3 regions of the Cellulomonas jepli genome follow, and region 3 is predicted to be linked to each of the others. Evidence: riboswitches for the same ligand, from Rfam matches in the RefSeq annotation. Region 3 holds a riboswitch; each other region holds the start of a gene.

Region 1 (3,671 bases), on a different contig from region 3:
CCTGGACGGCGGCGTAGAGCGCCGCGCCGGAGGAGATCCCGACGAGGAGCCCCTCCTCCTTCGCCGCGCGTCGCGCCCACTCGACGGCCGTCTCGGCGTTGACGTCGATCACCTCGTCGTAGACCGAGGTGTCGAGGATCTCGGGGACGAAGTTGGCGCCGATGCCCTGGATCTTGTGCGGCCCCGGCTGACCGCCGTTCAGGATCGGCGACTCCTCCGGCTCGACGGCGATGATCTTCACGTCCGGGTTGCGCTCCTTGAGCAGCTGCCCGACGCCCGTGATCGTGCCGCCCGTGCCGATCCCGGCGACGAAGATGTCGACCTTGCCGTCGGTGTCCGCCCAGATCTCCTCGGCGGTCGTCGCGCGGTGGATCGCCGGGTTGGCGGCGTTCGCGAACTGGCGGGCGAGCACGGCGCCCGGGCGCTCCGCGGCGACCTCGTTCGCGCGGTTGACCGCGCCCTTCATGCCCTCCGAGCCGGGGGTGAGGATGAGCTCGGCGCCGTACGCGCGCAGCAGGGCCCGGCGCTCCTTCGACATGGTCTCGGGCATCGTCAGGACGACCTTGTACCCGCGCGCCGCGCCGACGAACGCGAGCGCGATGCCGGTGTTGCCGCTGGTGGCCTCGACGATCGTGCCGCCCGCGGGGAGCTCGCCGGACGCCTCGGCGGCGTCGATGATCGCGACGCCGATGCGGTCCTTGACCGAGCTCGCGGGGTTGTAGAACTCGAGCTTGCCGACCACCGTGGCGCCGGCGCCCTCGGTCAGCTTGTTGATGCGGACCAGCGGGGTGTTGCCGATGAGCTGCGTCGCGTCGTCGTAGATGCGGGCCATGTCGTCCTCGTCTGTGCGGGGCCACGGGGTGCGTGGCGGGGTGGGGGAGGTGGTGCGGGGGACCGGGAGGGCTCCGGCGTCGCGCGCCGCGCGGTGGGCTCGTCGTCGGGCCGGGCAGCAGCGCGCGGGGCTCGCTGCCGGGGACCGCCGAGCGCCGGGGACCACCGGTGCGGCGCGTGGGGCGAGCGCTGGCGCGGGGGGATGTGCCCGTGCGGGCCTCCCGCTGCGAGGGCAGCGGGAGCGGCCAGCGCTCTAGTGACAGCGACAGCAGGCGGCGACCCGGTGGGGCCGGGCGCACGCGGCGTCGCACAGGACCAGGGTGGTGACGCACGCGCGGAGCAGCACGGTCACCTCTCCTCCCGGTCGGTCATGGACGCGCTGACGTTATCGACAACGTCCCCGCGGTGCAAAGCATGCCCGAGGTGCGGGACGTCGTCCGCGCGGACGACCGCGACGCAGCACGGCGACGGGCCGTGGGACGCCGACGACGCACGCGAGCGGTGCGCGGGAAACCCGCGCACCGCTCGCGTGCGTCTGCCGTGCGGACGTCAGAAGCTGCGCTGGACCTTGACCGCCGCGCCGTCCGTGAAGTAGTTGTCGACGTTCGCGATCGTGTGGACGGTCGGAGCGAGGATCGCGCAGCGCGTGTACCCCGTGTCGAGCCGGAACACGTTGTTCTGGATGACCACGCCGGTGCTCGCCGGGCGGCTGCCGTAAGCCATGTTGATGGTGCACTTGCCGCCACCGATCCGGTTGTCCTTGATCGTCAGGCCCGTGATCTGCGAACGGTCCTGCGTCGTCTGGATCGCCGTGGCCTGCGCACCGCGGATGTTGTTCCGCAGGATCCGGATGTTCGACCCGCCCTGGATCTGGATGCTGTCGGCGTGGCTCTCGCCGCCCTTGTGGTTCGGGTCGGAGGCGTAGTACAGGTTGCTGTGCATGTACGAGTCCTCGACGAGGACGTTCGAGCCCGTGATGTGCACCGAGTCGATGACGTTCGCGATCTCCGTGCGGCGGACCGTGAAGTTGTGCCCGATGATGCCCGCGATGTGCGGCGACGCGTCGGCCGCGACGAGCTCGCTGTCCTCGATCGTGAAGGGGTAGAGACCCGCGCCGTTCGTGACGAGGGCGAAGCTGCTGGTGATCGGCCGGCCGCGGACGACCGAGCGCTTGATCGTGACGTTCGGTGCCGTGACCTTGAGGAACCCCCGCACGTCGACCGCGTCGATGACCGCGCCCGGCGTGCTCACCACGAGGTCGCCGGTGATGACGGTCAGGACCGTGCCTGCCGGCACGCCCGTCGTGCTGGCGCTCGCGTTGCTCAGCGTCGGGATGGTGAGCGCGGCGGGTGCGACGCCGGCGCCGGCAGCGGGAGCCGTTGACGCGATCGCTGCGACGACGCTGAGGCCGGCGACGAGGGCGACGGCCCGGCCCCGGCGGCGGAGGGCGCGCTGCGGGGCGCGCTCCGACAGGCTGTCGGTGGGCGCGCTGAAGGTCGAGCGGACTGCATTGAGCACTGGATTCTCCGTCGTTCGGCAGCCTGGCGAACCTCGTGGGTCCCATGGCTTTGCGTCACTGCCTCGCGGCAGCTTTGCCTTTTCGTGGACAGGAGGACCGTATGCGGTCGCGGCTGCCCGCGACAAGAGTCACAGCGCCTGGCAGGCGGGTGAAACAGCGTCGTCCGGGCGGCGGGTCCTCGGTGCCGGTGATAACAGCCGGTGCGGATCAGGGCGATCCCGCAGGTCACGGGCGTGGGAATGCGTGAGAAGGCGTTGTTTTCGACGAGTTCCCGAGTGCGGCGCGGGCGCCCCGGCGGCACGTCCGGGATGTCCGTCCGGGACGGGTTACGAACACGATCGGTGCATTCACGGACGGGTGCACCCGCACGGGTGGCGGGCGTGGTCCTGTGCGTGCGCCCGGGCGCACGCGCAGGACGCTCAGCCCAGCCCGACGGCGTCGAGCCACGCCTCGGCGAGCAGGCCGTGACCGGCGGGCGTGGGGTGCACGCCGTCGTACGCCCAGGCGGCCGGCGTGGTGCGGACGGCCGCCGCGGCGAAGAGCCCGTCGGCCGGCACGAGCGTCGCGCGGAGCTCGGCGGCGAGCCGCCGGACGACCCCGATCCGCGGGTCGAGGTCCTCGCGCCAGCCGTGCTGTGCCTCCTCGACGGGCACGACGAACGGCTCGACGAGGACGAGGCGCGCCCCCAGGCGCTCGCGCGCCGAGTCGAGCATCGCGCGGTAGTCCTCCTCGTACGCGTCGACGGAGGTCGCGCGGCCCGAGTCGTAGCGGCGCCACGTGTCGTTGATCCCGACGAGCACCGAGATCACGGTCGGCTCGAGCGCGAGGGCGTCGGCCTCCCAGCGGTCGCGGAGCTGCCGCGCGGTGTCCCCGCCGATCCCGCGGTTGAGGAAGGTCAGGCCCAGGTCGGGCCGGCGCGCGCCGGCGAGCGCGGCGACGAGCAGCGCGTACCCGTGCCCGAGGCTCGCCGGGTCGCTGCGGTCGCGCCCCCCGTCGGTGATCGAGTCGCCGGTCAGCAGGATGCGGTCGCCCGCCTCGAGAAGCGTCATGCCCCGAACTGCAGCACAGGGGCCCGGATCGGACAAGCCGGTCAGGTGCCGACCACGAGCGAGACCGCGAGCGCCGCCATCACGACCGCGACGAGCCCGTCGAGGACCTGCCAGGCGCGCGGGCGGGCGAAGAGCGGGGCGAGCCGGCCCGCGCCGAACCCGAGGGTGACGAACCAGCCGATGCTCGCGGCGACCGCCCCGGCGGCGAAGGCCCACGGCCGGTCCTGCTGGTGCGCGACCGAGCCGAGGAGCACGACGGTGTCGAGGTACAC
Region 2 (3,671 bases), on a different contig from region 3:
TGCGCGATGCCCCACGTGCGGAACGGGGTCGCGATCTCGGCCATCGTGCGCCACCGCTGCGGGACGTTCGCCGCGCAGCCGTTCCAGTTGTACGGGTCGAGCGCGACCCAGTCGACGACGTCGTCGCCCGGGTACAGGTCGTCGGCGCCGACCTTCGTCGGGGTCGTCGGCGGGCTGTTGAACGCGGCCGGCGTCATGACCCAGGTCCACGCCACGTTCGTCACGCCCTCGGTGCGGAACACCTCGACGTAGTGCCGGTACGCCGCGCGGTAGTCGGCCGGCGAGCCGTACTCGGGCGAGTAGTCGGGCTCGTGGTGGAAGACGAGGTACAGCGGGACCTCGAGCGACCGGACGCCCGCCGCCTGCTCGCGGATCCGCGCGTCGTGCACGCCGCTCGCGACCTCGGCCCACGGCAGCTTCGTGCCGTTGCGGAGCTTCGGCAGGATCGACAGGACCGGCGTGCGACCACGCTCCACGGATTGCCGCACCGACACCGGCGGCATCGGGTCGTCCCAGATCGAGTACCAGCGGTGCAGGTCGAGCTTGCGCCCGATGAGGCTCTCCAGGTCACGCATCGCCGTCTCGGTGTCCGGTGCGTCGCGCGTCCCCGCGAACGCGCCGAACAGCAGGCCCTGGTCCGGCGTGAGCTGCTGCGACGCGGTGAGGACCGGGGGTGTGGTCGGGGTCGGCGGGGGCGTGGCGCTCGGTGTGGGGGAAGGCGTGGGTGTGGGGGACGGCGCGACGGTCGGCGTCGGCGTGGGTGTGGGCGACGGCGAGGGAGTCGGGGCCACGGTCGGGCTCGCGGTCGGCCTCGGGGTGGCTGTCGGGTCTGTGGTGGCCGTGGGGCTCGCGGTCGGGCTCGGGCTCGCGGTCGGGCTCGGGTTGGCCGACGGGCTCGGGCTGGCTGTCGGGCTCGGGTTGGCGGACGGGCTGGGGCTGGCCGTCGGCGTCGCGGTCGTCGTGGGGCTCGTCGAGGGCTTCGGGGTCGTCGACGGCGTGGGTGTGGCGGAGGGCTTCGGCGTGGGGGTGGCCGAGGGGGTCGCGGTGGCCGTGGGGGTGGCTGAGGCGGTCGCGGTCGTCGTGGGGCTCGTCGAGGGCTTCGGGGTCGTCGACGGCGTGGGTGTGGCGGAGGGCTTCGGCGTCGGGGTGGCCGAGGCGGTCGCGGTGGCCGTGGGGGTGGCCGTGGGTGTGGCCGAGGGCTTCGGCGTGGCCGACGGCGTCGCCGACGGCTTCGGGGTGGCCGAGGGGGTAGGGGCGGCCGTCGGGGCGGCCGTGGGGGTGGCCGTCGCGGAGGGCGTCGGTGCGGGGGTCGCCGAGGCGGTCGTGGTGGGCGACGGCGCGGGCGTGGCGGAGCGCGTCGGCGTGGGTGTCGGGGTGGCCGTTGGTGTGGCCGACGGCGTCGGCGTGGCCGACGGCGTCGCCGACGGCTTCGGGGTCGGGGTGGGGCGCAGGACCGAGCTCGTCGGCGGGATCGCCCGGAGCACGTCCGCGGTCCGCGGGGTCACCCGGGCGCGGCCCTCGAGCGAGACCAGCGACGGGTCGGGGCCGCCGACCGGCCGGACCGTCTCGCGCACGAGGTCCGCGACGCGTGGCGCAGCAGCGGCGCTGGCGGTGGACGTCGTCGAGCCGGCGGTGATGGCCCGCGCCGCCGGTGCGGGCGAGGTCGGGACGGACGTCGCGGGCGCGAGCACCGCTCCTGCCGGCGTCCCCGTCGTCGAGCGTCCCGCCGTCGTCGGCCCCCAGGCCGGCGCCACCGTGCGGGGCAGCGGCGTGGTGTCGGCGGCTGCGCCGGGCACCTGCCCTCGGTCCCTCCCGTCGAGCGGCCCGTCGACCGCAGGCGCCACCTGGCCGCCGACGGTCGTCGTGCCCTGCCCGCCGACCGGTGCGGCGGTCCGCGGCGTCGGCCCCGTCGAGGGTGCTGCGGAGACGGCGCCACGGCCGTCCGTGCGCTCCGCCGCGGGTGCGGAGGTCAGTGCCGTCGCGACGAGGGCCGTCGTCAGCGCGAGCGTCGTGAGCGCGCGGAGCCCGCGCCGGGCCGGTGCCCGGCCGCTCGAGAGGAGGGCGACGCGGTCGGCCGGCCGGCGCCCGGGTGCGCGCGGTCGACGTGCCGGCGAGCCGGCTGGGCTGATGTGCACGTGTGCTCCGTGGTTCGGTGGCCTGGCTGACCGCGGGGGTCCCATGGCTTTGCGTCCCCGCCTCGCGACGGGTTTGCCTTTGTCGTCCGTGCCCGCGCGCCGGGTGCGGGTGCGCGGGTCCTGCGCCTGAGACATCGGCGCGTGCGGGCGTGTCGTGAGCGCGCCCGGGGGAGACGCACGTCTCGCGCGGGGTGAGATCGACGGTCTCGGGGGAGGGCGCTCCGGCATGCGGCGGGCCGCGGGCGACCCCACGACCCGTCGACCGGGCGCACGCCGTGGGTGGACGCACAAGAGGCGGGCGCGCGCTCCGGGTGTCCGGTGGCACGTGCCCGCCTCTTCGCTGTGCGGGCCGGTACCCCGGGGTGTGGGATACCGACAAACCGGCACGGCGACGGTTGTCGAGGGGTCCCCCGCCAACCTACGGTTACGTAGCCTACGCTGACGTAGGTTGCTACGACCAGCGCTCGTGCCCCCGTCTCGCCCCGCACGAAGGAGTCACCGCGTGAGCCCGAACGGCCCTCTGACGGATGACGGACTCGTCCAGCTGCTGACCCCCACCGGGGCGCGCGTCCACGACACGACCTACGACCCCCTCGTCGCGCACGTCACGCCCGAGGACCTGCGCGGGATGTACCGCGACATGGTCCTCGTCCGGCGGTTCGACTCCGAGGCGACCGCGCTGCAGCGCCAGGGCGAGCTCGGCCTGTGGGCCCAGAGCCTCGGCCAGGAGGCCGCGCAGGTCGGCTCCGGCCGCGCGCTGCGCCCGCAGGACTACGTCTTCCCGTCCTACCGCGAGCACGGTGTCGCGCACGTGCGGGGCCTCGACCTGACGGACATCCTGCGGCAGTTCCGGGGCATCGACCACGGCGGCTGGGACACCGAGGCGCACAACTTCCACCTGTACACGCTGGTGATCGGCTCGCACACGCTGCACGCGACCGGGTACGCGATGGGCGTGCAGCGCGACGGCGCGGTCGGCACCGGCGACCCCGAGCGCGACACCGCGGTCGTCACCTACTTCGGCGACGGTGCGACCGCGCAGGGCGACGTCAACGAGGCGCTCGTGTTCGCCGCCGTGAACAACGCCCCGCTCGTGCTGTTCTGCCAGAACAACCAGTGGGCCATCTCGGAGCCGACGACGCACCAGGCGCGCGTCCCGATCGCCGACCGCGGCAAGGGCTTCGGGGTGCCGAGCGTGCGGGTCGACGGCAACGACGTGCTCGCGTCGTACGCGGTGACCCTCCAGGCGCTCGAGCGTGCGCGGTCCGGCGGCGGGCCGACGCTCGTCGAGGCGTTCACGTACCGGATGGGCGCGCACACGACGTCCGACGACCCGACCCGGTACCGCTCGGCGGCCGAGGAGGAGTACTGGCGCCAGCGCGACCCGATCGACCGCCTGCGCCTGCACCTCACCGCGACCGACGAGCTGTCGCAGGACTTCCTCGACGCGGTCGACGCGGAGGCGGCGGCGCTGGGCGAGCGCGTCCGCGCGACGGTGCACGGGTTCACCGCACCGCCGACGTCCACGCTGTTCGA
Region 3 (3,671 bases):
CGACGGGTACCACCTGACGTCCCCCGAGCCCTCGGGGCGCGGTCAGATCTCCGCGATGCGCTCGGCGCTCACGGACGCCGGGATCGACCCCGCCGACGTGCGGCACGTCAACGCGCACGCCACCTCGACGGTGGTCGGCGACCTCATCGAGGCGCGCGGCGTCCGCGACGTGCTCGGCTCGGCCGCGGACCAGGTCGCGCTCTCGGCCACGAAGTCGATGACGGGTCACCTGCTCGGCGGCGCGGGCGCGCTCGAGACCATCTTCACGGTGCTCGCGCTGCACGAGCGCACGGCTCCCCCGACGATCAACGTCTCGGACCCGGACCCCGAGCTCGTGCTCGACCTGGTGCGCGACACGCCGCGGGCCCTGCCGGCCGACGGTCAGCTCGCCGCGGTCAACAACTCGTTCGGGTTCGGCGGCCACAACGTCGCCCTCGTGGTCACGACGGCCTGACCCCGGCACGCCGTCTCCGGCCACGGCACGACGACGCCCGGCCACCGCTCCCCGTGAGGGCGCGGTGGCCGGGCGTCGTCGTTCGTGCGGCCGTCGCGGCCCGGCCGTCGCCGGCCGCTCAGCCGACCCGGTGCAGCCAGCGCACGGGCGCGCCGGCGCCGGCGTAGCGGAACGGCTCGAGCTCGTCGTCCCACGCCTGCCCGAGCGCGAGGTCCAGCTCGGCGCGCAGGCGTGCCGGGTCCGCCGCGTGCACGAGGGCGGCACGGATGCGGTCCTCGGGCACGACGACGTTGCCGTGCACGTCGGTCTGGGCGTGGAAGATGCCGAGCTCGGGCGTGTGGCTCCAGCGCGAGCCGTCGGTGCCGTGGCTCGACTCCTCGGTCACCTCGTAGCGCAGGTGGGTCCACCCGCGCAGCGCCGAGGCCAGGCGCGCGCCCGTCCCCTGGGCACCCTGCCAGGACAGCTCCGCCCGGTACATCCCCGGCGCCGCAGGCTGCGGCGTCCAGTCCAGGGACACGCGTGTGCCCAGCACGTTGCCTGCCGCCCACTCCATGTGGGGGCAGAGCGCACGTGGCGCTGAGTGCACGAAAAGTACACCGCGGGTGATCGCACCTGCCATGTCGCCCTCCTGACGGCTCGAGGTTCGTCTTCCCCAACGACCTCGTCCCGCAGACGGGAGTGCACCACGGCCTCGCGGCGTGCTGGTGACAGCATGCATGATCCGGCTGGTCGGACGCCAGCGAATCCGGCCCCGCCACCCGGACGTGCAACGGTCCGGGTGGCGATCGGTCATGGTTCGCCCTGAAACGTCGGGATCGCGCGCCGGGACCGCGGGGCGAGACCCGGCCCGCGGTCGTGGCCGTCACCCCGCTCCGGCGCGGGGACCCGCGTCAGAGCTGGTCGCGGATCGCGCGCATCGCCTTCTTGCGCACGGACCGTTCGAGCCGGTCGAGGTAGAGGTACCCGTCGAGGTGGTCCACCTCGTGCTGCAGGCAGCGGGCCATGAGCTCGGTGCCCTCGACGACGACCTCCTTGCCGTCGAGGTCCTCGCCGACGACCCGGGCGTACCAGGCGCGCTTCGTCGGGTACCAGAGGCCGGGCACCGACAGGCAGCCCTCGTCGCCGTCCTGGTAGTCCTCGGACAGCTCCACGATGCGGGGGTTCAGCACGTAGCCGATCTCGTCGTCGATGTTCCACGAGAAGGCGCGGAGCCCGACGCCGATCTGGTTGGCGGCGAGGCCGGCCCGACCCTCGTGGTCGACGGTCTCGAGCAGGTCCGTCACGAGGGAGCGCACCCGGTCGTCGACGGTCGTGATCGGGTCGCAGGGGGTGCGCAGGACCGGGTCGCCGACCGTGCGGATCTCTCTCATCGCCATGCCCACGATTGTTTCATGCGGGGCTGTCCGACTCGGGCACTCCAGCGGTCGGAGGTGTGGACCGCGCAGGCCCGCTGGGAGCCTCCCGCCGCCGTCGGCCCGGCACCCTCGCGCCCTTCGGCTCTGCCGTCCCCGGTGCACCTGCGGCGGGAGAGAAGCGCTGCGCCATTCGAGTGACCGAGGTCACGTGAATTGGACACGTGCACGACAAAAGGCCCGGGGAACATTTCCCCGGGCCTTTCGGCGAGAAGCTGTGCGTGACGCGCGGCCGAGACCTCAGACGTCGGAACGCTGCTGCGGCACGCCCGTGAGGAGCTGGCGGACCTCGTTCTCGTGGAAGCGGCGGTGCCCACCGAGCGTCCGGACCGCCGAGAGCTTGCCGGCCTGCGCCCAGCGCGTGACGGTCTTCGGGTCGACCCGGAACATCGCTGCGACCTCACCCGGGGTGAGCAGAGCGCCCGGCATCGAGGTGGACTCGGAACGGTTGGGGGTGGTGATGGCCATGATGGCAACTCTCCTGTCGTTCGGTAGCTCGGCTGACCCCTGAGGCCCCGTGGCTTTGCGTCCCCACCTTGCGGCGGGTTTGCCGTTTCTCGCTGACGTCCTCAACTATGCATGAACCCGGACAACTTCGCAACAACCCCCCGAGGGTGAAACGAACCACCCTGGGGGCCGATCGGGTGAATCGATGCGCTTCGACGGCGCATATAACATGCCCGGCCGGCCCGTGCATCCTGACCGCCGGGAGAGCTTCGGTTGGGCCGCAGCAGACGAGTGCGTGACGATCCCTCGCCCTCCCGGCGGATTCGTCCTACCCTTGACCCAACGCCCAGGCGCGAGCGGGGCGGGTCGCCAGGTGACCACGGCGGGTGACGGGCGCCTCATCTTGTGCGGGTGAGGCGCCCGAACGCTGTCCGCACCCGAGCGCCGTCGAGACGCGCGTCACGCGTGCCGACCGCTGCGACCGCCACACGTGACCCGACGTCGACCGCACCGACGCCCGACGACCGGTCCGCGCGACCCCCGCCGTGGCCCGTCACGTCGCTCCGCACGGCCCCTGACCTGCGGCTCTCCGCTCAAGTCGCCGCGGCGGGTGCCGATGGTCCTCCCGAGGAGCCCACACGTGGCTCGCAGCCGGAGGAGTCACGTGCCGCACACCTGGACCGTCCTCGCGCTCGCGCGCCACATCGGCGGGTTCTACCACGGTGAGCTCCTGGCGGGGCTGGTGCGGGAGGTCACCGCGCAGGGCGGTCGCGTCGTGGTGGCCCAGACCGCACCGGAGCAGCCCGAGCTCGACGAGACGGTCGTCGGCGAGACCGCGCTGTCCGTGGGCTGGGACGAGGCCGACGCGGTCGTCACGATCGCCCTCAGCGCGAGCGCGGCCTTCCTCGAGCGGATGCTCGTGCTCGGCAAGCCCGTCGTGCTCACGAGCCAGCGGGTCGACGGCGTCGAGGCGCCCGTCGCGCTGCCCGACAACCACGGCGGCATCCACGCCGCCGTCGAGCACCTGCGCGCGCACGGCCACACCCGGATCGGCTTCGTCGGCGACCTCCGGCAGTACGACTACCAGGAGCGCCACGTCGCGTACCGCGACGCGCTCGCCGCGCACGGGCTCATCCCGCGCGAGGAGCTGCTCGTCGTGGCGCGGGACTGGTCGGAGGCCGCGGGCGTGGACGCCGCCCGGGAGCTGCTCGCCCGTCCCGAGCGGCCCGACGCGGTGGTCACCGCGTCCGGGCACAACGCCATCGGGCTCGTCCGCGGGCTCGCCGCCGCGGGCGTGCGCGTGCCCGAGGACGTCGCGGTCCTCGCCTTCGACAACGTCGAGCACGGCGCCTGGGCGA

Evidence for each region. A riboswitch is a leader RNA that binds a small molecule or an ion and turns the genes downstream of it on or off. The one in region 3 is predicted to bind cyclic di-GMP.
Region 1: another riboswitch for cyclic di-GMP. It lies ahead of AB6N24_RS01375 (right-handed parallel beta-helix repeat-containing protein); the one in region 3 lies ahead of AB6N24_RS11010 (BldC family transcriptional regulator).
Region 2: another riboswitch for cyclic di-GMP. It lies ahead of AB6N24_RS20935 (PKD domain-containing protein); the one in region 3 lies ahead of AB6N24_RS11010 (BldC family transcriptional regulator).

Annotation. Positions count from the first base shown of each region.
Region 1 is NZ_JBFTER010000003.1:44,948-48,618, reverse strand. Features, by position in the region: gene cysK (cysteine synthase A) at 1-832, opposite strand, end outside; gene AB6N24_RS01375 (right-handed parallel beta-helix repeat-containing protein) at 1,381-2,349, opposite strand; cyclic di-GMP riboswitch class I at 2,364-2,438, opposite strand; gene AB6N24_RS01370 (SGNH/GDSL hydrolase family protein) at 2,770-3,399, opposite strand; gene AB6N24_RS01365 (LysE/ArgO family amino acid transporter) at 3,441-3,671, opposite strand, start outside.
Region 2 is NZ_JBFTER010000130.1:7,158-10,828, forward strand. Features, by position in the region: gene AB6N24_RS20935 (PKD domain-containing protein) at 1-2,135, opposite strand, end outside; cyclic di-GMP riboswitch class I at 2,149-2,223, opposite strand; gene pdhA (pyruvate dehydrogenase (acetyl-transferring) E1 component subunit alpha) at 2,638-3,671, shown strand, end outside.
Region 3 is NZ_JBFTER010000039.1:8,213-11,883, reverse strand. Features, by position in the region: gene fabF (beta-ketoacyl-ACP synthase II) at 1-454, shown strand, start outside; gene AB6N24_RS11020 (DUF3145 domain-containing protein) at 573-1,073, opposite strand; gene def (peptide deformylase) at 1,345-1,830, opposite strand; gene AB6N24_RS11010 (BldC family transcriptional regulator) at 2,107-2,295, opposite strand; cyclic di-GMP riboswitch class I at 2,354-2,428, opposite strand; gene AB6N24_RS11005 (EAL domain-containing protein) at 2,978-3,671, shown strand, end outside.